2 regions of the Streptococcus sp. HMSC061E03 genome follow, and region 1 is predicted to be linked to the other one. Evidence: predicted binding sites of a transcription regulator. Region 1 holds the regulator's gene; the other holds the start of a gene.
The links. Region 1 encodes CtsR, which represses protease genes until heat stress. Its sites were predicted from a motif close to TTGGTCAAAAAAGGTCAAANA; they were not measured.

Region 2: the regulator CtsR is predicted to act here: its motif matches at 1,996-2,016, upstream of HMPREF2917_RS06185 (ATP-dependent Clp protease ATP-binding subunit).

What each region holds. Positions count from the first base shown of each region.
Region 1 covers NZ_KV812797.1:212,597-216,812, forward strand. The annotation lists gene HMPREF2917_RS08740 (ATP-dependent Clp protease ATP-binding subunit) at 1-1,794, opposite strand, end outside; gene HMPREF2917_RS08745 (CtsR family transcriptional regulator) at 1,795-2,259, opposite strand; gene HMPREF2917_RS08750 (alpha-L-fucosidase) at 2,476-4,216, opposite strand, start outside.
Region 2 covers NZ_KV812784.1:1,223,125-1,227,340, reverse strand. The annotation lists gene HMPREF2917_RS06185 (ATP-dependent Clp protease ATP-binding subunit) at 1-1,936, opposite strand, end outside; gene HMPREF2917_RS06180 (DUF1797 family protein) at 2,185-2,415, shown strand; gene HMPREF2917_RS06175 (bifunctional methylenetetrahydrofolate dehydrogenase/methenyltetrahydrofolate cyclohydrolase) at 2,581-3,435, shown strand; gene HMPREF2917_RS06170 (HAD-IIB family hydrolase) at 3,449-4,216, shown strand, end outside.

The sequences.
Region 1 (4,216 bases):
GCCCACATATCCTGGAGGGGCTCCGTTGAGGCGGCTGGCCGCGAATTTTTCCATGTACTCACTCATATCAAAACGGATGAGGGCCGATTCATCATCAAACAAAACTTCCGCCAAAGCTTTGGCTAGCTCTGTTTTTCCGACACCGGTAGGTCCTAGGAACATGAAAGAACCGATCGGACGTTTATTGCTACGGATACCTGATTGATTGCGTCGAATAGCCCGACTGATACTCGAAACCGCTTGGTCTTGACCAATCACGCGCTTGTGCAATTCTGCTTCTAAGTTTAGGTACTTCTTGGCATCGGTTTGGGTCAGTTTTTGAGTTGGAATACCGGATAATTGGCTCAAGGTCACCAAGACATCTTGGTCAGTGACTTCTTTTTTGTAGACAATGGGAGCGGCCTCTACTTCTAAGAGCTGGGCTGCTTTCTTCCACTTGCCGTCCATCAAGGCCCGGTCTAAGGCGGTCAACTCTTCTTTTACGTGACCGTTGGAATCGCGGTTTTGTACGGTAGCTGCCGCTTCATCCAATAGATCAATGGCTGAATCTGGCAATTGACGACTAGTCAAATAGCGGTGGGCATATTTGACAGCTGTTTCGATCGCTTCATCGGTAATGGTCACATGATGGTGGTCCTGATAAGTCTCTTTCAAGCCTTGGAGAATTTGGATGCTATCTGCAACACTTGGCTCTTCAATGGTGACTTTCGCAAAACGCCGAGAAAGGGCTGCATCTTTTTCGATATGCTTTTGGTACTCATCTTGAGTCGTTGCTCCAACTGTACGCAAGGTTCCCCGTGCCAGGGCTGGTTTTAGAATATTGGCTGCGTCTAAGGTCGAATCAATACCGGATCCTGACCCCATAATGGTATGCAGTTCATCGATAAAGAGAATCACGTGACCGTCTTCTTCGATGTCCTGGATGATATTGTTCATCCGTTCTTCAAAGTCCCCACGGAAGCGCGTCCCTGCAACGACATTCATGAGATCCAATTCTAAGACACGCATCTGTGCGATTTCAGCTGGAACATTGCCACTAGCGACCCGCTGAGCCAGACCTAAGGCAAGGGCGGTTTTTCCGACCCCTGCTTCTCCCACCAATACAGGATTGTTCTTCGTCTTGCGGCTGAGGATTTGGATCATGCGTGAAATCTCTGCATCCCGACCAATCACAGGCTCAAGCTGGCCTGCACGCGCCATTTCTGTCAAATCACGGGTATAATCTTCAAGACCTCCACTGGTGCTTGGGGGCATGCCCATCATATTTCCCATGGTTTGGCGGTTAGGGTTTTGGGCGCGATAGAGACTCCGAATGGCTTTAATATCATTCTTGTCCCAGCCTGCCTTGTCTTCTAAATTCTTGCGAAGGGAGGCAATAGGAACTCCCTTGTCTTGCTCTGTAAAGGCAAAGCCAGCAAACTCCATGACTTGGCTCGCCAAGGTCCCACGGTCTGCTAGAAGAGAGAGGAGCACATGCTCTGTTCCCAAGGTCTTGGCATGAAGGACCTGGGCAATCTCTCTTGCGTGTTTCATAATGGCTTCCATCCGATAAGAAAATGGAAAGATTTCATACCGATTGTCGCTTTGAAAAGCTTGGCCTGTAATATGCTCCGCTGCATCCTGAAACTCATCGATCTGCATAGGATAATCGTTCAGTACAGAACCTGCCACGCTATAGGGATTATTGGCCATAGCCGTCAGGAGATGCCAAGTATCTAAGGTATGCCCCTGATAGTGGCCTGCTAGTATTTGGGCCGCTTCTATACTTTCTAACAGTGCTGTTGAATAGTTCATCTAGTCGGTATTTCCTTTTCTATCTACTTGTTGAATGATTTTTTTCAGCATCGTTGCTCGTAGGATGAGAGCATCTCGACCTAGGACCTCATCGGAGGTCGTCGCAAGCAACAGCTGCGTTTCACGTTTTGTCAATAATTTTTCTTCATAGAGCATCTGGAGGATATCATTAAAGACCTGCTGGCTGATGGTCTCTCCAATATTGGCTGCCAAGTCTTGGAGCATCTGATGGTGATCTGAAAACTGGACCTTGCCAATGCGGATATAGCCCCCACCACCGCGCTTGCTCTCTACAATATAGCCTCGACTCTCGGTAAAGCGAGTCTTAATGACATAGTTAATCTGACTGGGTACAACCTGAAAGACATCGGCTAACTCACTTCTTTTGAGCTCTGCCATGCCAGCTTGAGCCAGCAAGGCCTTGATATAAGCTTCAATGCTATCAGATGTGTTCTTATTTGCCATGATGCTCCTTTCTGGCTTGTTTTTTTCTAGATGGATGCTCTGTTCTTCGCCCATAAAAAATGGTCTTGGAGTGTTCCTTCTCATCATTGACCTTATTTGACTATTATACAATTTTTACGGCTGTAAATAAAGCAAAGACTCCATGGAAATAGGAATCTCTTAAGAAGGCAAAACAAAAGAGGCTAGTGAGAACTAACCTCTTATGCGAAGAAGGAGCTACTCTTTGCGACGAGCGAATTTGGCGCCTCCGCCCAAGAATCCTAGACCAAGAAGACCTAACCAAGCAAACAATCCACTTTGTTTTGTACCGGTTTGAGGAAGTTTTCCTTCCGATTGTAGAGAAGGACTTTTAACCACTTCTTTTTCCGGATGGTCTGAAGTCGAAACAGAAACTGCTTCTGGGGTTTTCGGTTGCAAGAGAACAGGTCTTCCTTTTTCTTTTTTGTCTTCAGCTTGAGAAAGAGTCATAACTTCTGGTTGCACCTTACTTGGGGTGACAGGAGTGGTTGGAGTCGGCATATCAGCTATCAACGGACTTTTTTCCGCTTCCTTCGTTCCGACTTCTGTGATCTGGTCCTGGGCCTCCACTTCGACAAAGGCATCGACTTCTGTCCGAATTTCTTTGCCTTCTTCTTGTCGAACCTCGATCAATTTCAACCGGCGTCCGACCTTTCCTGCTTGAAGGATCCGGCTTTCGCCCTTGGCCAAGTCCTTGTTCTCACGTGTTTGACTCTCAAATGGAATCTCCTCCGCTTCGATGAGAAGTTCTGGCTTTTCAAGAATCAAATCCCGAATACCTTCTTCTGGCCGTGTCTGCGTCAGGGGTTCATAATTGTGAGCATCTTCTAAGATGGTTTCAAGGGCTTCGACTTGATTAGCTGCAGCAACCAAATCTGGCCGCTCTTGATCCAACAACTGAGTCAAGTCCGTCAATTGTCCTTGAACCGTCGGTTTGAGATCTGCTTTCAAGCGATCGAGAGAAGTAGCCTTGATCTTTTCTACTCCTTCTCTGATGATCTGTTGCAGCTCTTCTTGACTGAGCAACTGACTATCTTTCCCTGAGAGGACAAATCGGTCCACCTGGATGGCTCTGGATGACTGAGGGTCATTGAGGGCTGGATCCAGATGCAAGCGTAGCTGGTGGTAGCCTTTTGCTAGGCCTTGCAGATTGACCAAACTCTGGTCGAGCTTGCGTTGATCTCCGTAGCCACTGAAATAATGATCGCCGTCGATCTCATAATCATGGCCACGCCCTTCTTCGAAGGCCATTTCTTTCCCATCCAAAGTGACGCTGTAGAGACCATGACTTGGATCAACCACTCCTCGGACCTCCACGCCTGTGCCCTTAAAGGTAATGGTCACTTCAATGTGTTTCTTGCCTTCCTCATCGGACACTTGGTTAAAGCTGGACCAAGATTCTGTGCCATTTGAGAAGTCTTTGTTGTCTGTCTCATGATGCCAGCCTTGGTTATAGTGCAGTTTTGGATCTTGGTCATCCACTTCTTTGCGATTTTCTGGCAACTGGTCTTCATTCATCACTTGAACTGTCAGTTCTGGAATAAAGCCGACCAAGCTTCCTTGATCCGGATGCAACAATTTGACCTTAAAGTCATAGACATCGGTCGCTTTTCCTGCAAAATCAATGGTTGGAACTTGGACTGTTTTTTCTGTCTCGCCATCTGCGAACTCAAGGGTGACGTTGGTATCTTTATAGACCTTGCCATGAACCCCTGTTCCTGGTTCTGTGATCAATTTCAGACCGGCACTTCCTTTAGAGCCACCTTTTCTCTTGACGACGACTTGCGCTGGGTCGCCTTTCTTAACAGCTAGGATTGGCTGGGCAAACTCAAAGATCCCCTTTTCTTGGTTATTGAGGGCATAAATCCCTTCCGTTGCGATCGCATCTCCCTTGCTATTGACCAAGGTCAAGGTGTGAGATCCTGCTGTCAAATCCGGT
Region 2 (4,216 bases), on a different contig from region 1:
TGATGCCATCAAAACGGTTCATGAATTCAGGGCTAAAGAAGTTACCGAGTTCTCCAAGTACGGAGTTGGTGCGACCTTCGCGAGCGGCTCCAAAACCAACATTGGCCTCAGCTTTGCCAGTTCCAGCATTAGAGGTCATGATGATAATGGTATCTTTGAAGCTAACGGTACGGCCTTGACCATCTGTCAAACGGCCATCATCCAAGACTTGCAAGAACATGTGCATGACATCTGGATGGGCTTTTTCCACTTCATCTAACAACACGAGAGAGTAAGGATTGCGACGGACCTTTTCCGTTAGTTGTCCAGCTTCATCGTAGCCAACATAGCCTGGAGGAGCTCCGACTAGTTTCGCTACGCTATGTTTTTCCATGTATTCGCTCATATCAAAGCGGATCATATTATCTGCAGAGCCAAAGAGCTCGATCGCCAATTGTTTAGACAATTCGGTCTTTCCGACACCGGTTGGTCCGACAAAAAGGAAGCTTCCGATTGGTCGATTTGGAGATCCTAGGCCGACACGATTGCGTCGAATGGCTTTCGCGATTTTATCTACTGCATCATCTTGACCGATCACATGAGCTTTCAAATCAGAAGCCAGATTGATCAATTGAGACTGTTCTTTTTCTTTCAAATCGCCAACAGGAATATTGGTCTTTTGTTCAATGATGTGTTCAATAGTTTTTTCACTGATGACAGGGGTTTCCTGATCGGTGACATGTTGACCCTGCATTTCCTTATATTTCGCGATTTGATCGCGGAAGTAGGCTGCTTTTTCAAAGTCTTCTTCGCGTGTCGCTTGAGCTTTGAGATTTTCCGCTTCAATCAAGCGCTGGTCGATCACTTTTGGATCCACAAAGTTTAGGGTTAGGTTCATCTTAGACCCTGCTTCATCCAACAAATCAATGGCCTTGTCTGGCAGGAAGCGATCTTGGATATAGCGGTTTGAAAGAATAGCTGCCGCTTCAATGGCCCCGTCTGTATAGTGGACGTGGTGGTAGTCTTCGTATTTTTTCTGGATGCCCTTGAGGATGGTGATGGTTTCTTCAACCGTTGGTTCATCGACCTTAACGGGCTGCATCCGACGTTCTAAGGCCGCATCTTTTTCAATGATACGGTATTCATTGAGGGTAGTAGCACCGACTAATTGGAGTTCTCCGCGCGCTAAGGCTGGTTTAAGGATATTTCCAGCGTCCATATTGCCTTCGCCAGCTGATCCTGCGCCAACAATTTCATGGATTTCGTCGATAAACAGAATAACATCTTCGCGTTGACGAATTTCATCCATTAATTTTTGCATGCGTTCTTCGAATTGACCACGAATGCCTGTGCCCTGAACGAGGCTCACGACATCTAGGCGGATGACTTCTTTTCCTTGCAATTTATGAGGAACGTCGCCATCGACGATTTTTTGAGCCAGGCCTTCCACAACAGCAGTTTTTCCGACCCCAGGCTCTCCAATCAGAACCGGATTGTTCTTGGTTCGACGGTTGAGGATTTCGATGACACGGATAATCTCCTCGTCACGGCCAATGACAGGGTCAATATCCCCTTTGCGGGCAATTTCTGTGACATTGATGCCGAACTCTTCTAACAGTCCTTTTGGCTTTTGAGGGCGTGCTTGACGGGGGTCTTGACCACCACCACGGTTATTGTTTTGGCCGTAGCCGCCACCTCCATAACTGCCTCCGGATTGAGTTGGAGGGGTTTGAGGTTCTTGCGGACTTTGGAAGTTTCCAAGGTTATTGAAGAAATCTTCAAAAGGATCTCCAGTGAGTTGGCTCCGTTGGGTCATGCCTTTCAAGAAGCTGTTATTTGGGTCTGTTTTCATAATTTTATAGCAATTTTGACAGAGGTCTACTTGCTGCTGACGTCCATTTACATTTGTATATAAATGGATGGTTGATTCATTTATTTTACAATTTTGACAAAGCATATACATACCTCACAGTAGGTTTTTGATGGTTTTCCATCAAGAGACGAGCCTATTTTTGAAAGGTCAAAAATAGTCAAAGATTTATAGTTTCATTATATCAGTATTCTAGAAGTTTGCAAGAATTTGCTACGGAATGTCGCTAAGGAGTGAAGAAGAGAGCAAATCAATGGAAAAATGTGAATTTTTATTGGAAGAGCTTTCTCTTTTATGATAAAATAGGAGAGTAGAAAGTAAAGAGGAGAAATAAAATGGAATCACATTTAGTACGGATTATCAACCGTTTGGAGACGATGACAAAAGACGGTGGAAACTTGAAACGTAATTTTGAACGTGACGGTGTTGTTGTCGCTGAAGTAGCCTACAACCACAATGAAGAAGAAGGTTCAACCTTTACACTTCGTGATGTTGAAGCGCGTGAAACCTATACATTTGATAGCATTGATTTAATTGCAATGGAAATTTATGAATTGCTTTACTAAGCAGCTGTGTGGATGAGTTTGGGGTGGTCTCAAGCTCATTTTTTGTCCATCTGGCTATAGTTTTCGTCTATAAGAAATTCTAATTAGGAACAGTTAGGTTTGAGAGTTGAAATCTGCTATAATAGAGAGGACTATTTTCATTACTTGACTAGAAAGAGAATTGACATGACGACAATCATTGATGGGAAGGCGCTCGCTACAAAATTACAGGGTGAGATTGCGAAGAAAACAGTACGATTAAAAGAAGAGACAGGGGTTGTGCCTGGTCTCGTTGTAATCGTGGTAGGAGATAATCCAGCTAGCAAAATCTATGTAAGAAATAAAGAGCGTTCTGCTATTGCGGCAGGCTTTCGGAGTGAAGTGAGACGACTTCCTGAAAGTATTAGCCAAGCTGAATTATTAGAAGTGATCGAACACTACAATCAAGATCCCCTTTGGCATGGGATTTTAGTGCAGTTGCCACTGCCTAAGCATATCGATGCGGATGCAGTACTTTTAGCGATTGATCCGACAAAAGATGTGGATGGCTTTCATCCATTGAATATGGGACGCTTGTGGGCTGGAAATCCTCTCATGGTGCCATCGACTCCCGCTGGTATCATGGAGATGTTCAAAGAGTACGGGATTGATCTAGAAGGGAAGAGAGCAGTCGTGATTGGTCGTTCCAATATCGTTGGAAAACCAATGGCGCAGTTGCTCCTCGCTAAAAATGCGACGGTAACCTTGACCCATTCTCGGACCCATCATCTGCCTAAAATTGCTAGAAGAGCAGATATCTTGGTTGTTGCAATCGGTCGTGCGAAATTTGTAACAGCAGACTTCGTGAAAGAAGGCGCCGTCGTTATTGACGTCGGAATGAATCGCGATGAGAATGGCAAATTGTGTGGGGATGTCGATTTTGACTCCGTTGCCCCTTTGGCCAGTCATATTACCCCGGTACCAGGAGGGGTTGGGCCTATGACCGTCACCATGCTGATGGAGCAGACCTACGAAGCAGCTGTTCGTGCCTTAAAAAAATGAAAGTGTGAACAAGATGAAGTTTGTATTTGATTTAGATGGAACCCTGTCATTCGATGGTGTCACAATCGATGATGAAATCAAACAGGTCTTATTGAGAGCAGAAGAATTTGGCCATGAAGTTGCCTTTGCTTCTGCACGTTCTTACCGGGACTGCTTGGGCCTTTTAGGGGACCCATTGAGTCAGCAACTCGTGATTGGTTTAAATGGTGGATTGGCCTATCGTCAGGGGCAATTAGTATATGAGGACCAATTGGACAAGGATGTGTATCGGGAAGTCCTTGGCTTTTGTCGCCATTACAATCTACCATTTTTTGTGGATGATACCTTTGATTATAGCGGACAGATTTTGGAAAAGATTCCCTTTGTTGCTAATGTAGATCCCCTCAAGAAAGCCCAGTATCGTTCATTAGAGGAGCTGACAGATCCGATTAAGGTCGTGATCTATATGGGTGGCCATGAGGAGCTCGTGGATGAGATTATCGAGCGGATCGAAAAGACAGATAAGGCCCATATCCGCTATCATGCGCATGAAAAATGCATCTATCTCAATCCAGCAGACACGCATAAAGCGACAACAGTAGAAGAACTCTGCGGAGAGAATTTCGTGGCTTTTGGCAATGATCAAAATGATATCGAGCTCTTTGAAAAAGCTCTTTATGCAGTTCAAATTGGTGATTTTCCAGCCCTTCGGCCTTATGCGGATGATCAATTGGTAGCCAAACAAAATCAACCACAAGCTGTGGCTGCTAAGATCTTGCAAGTCTTTGCAGAATTCAGAGGA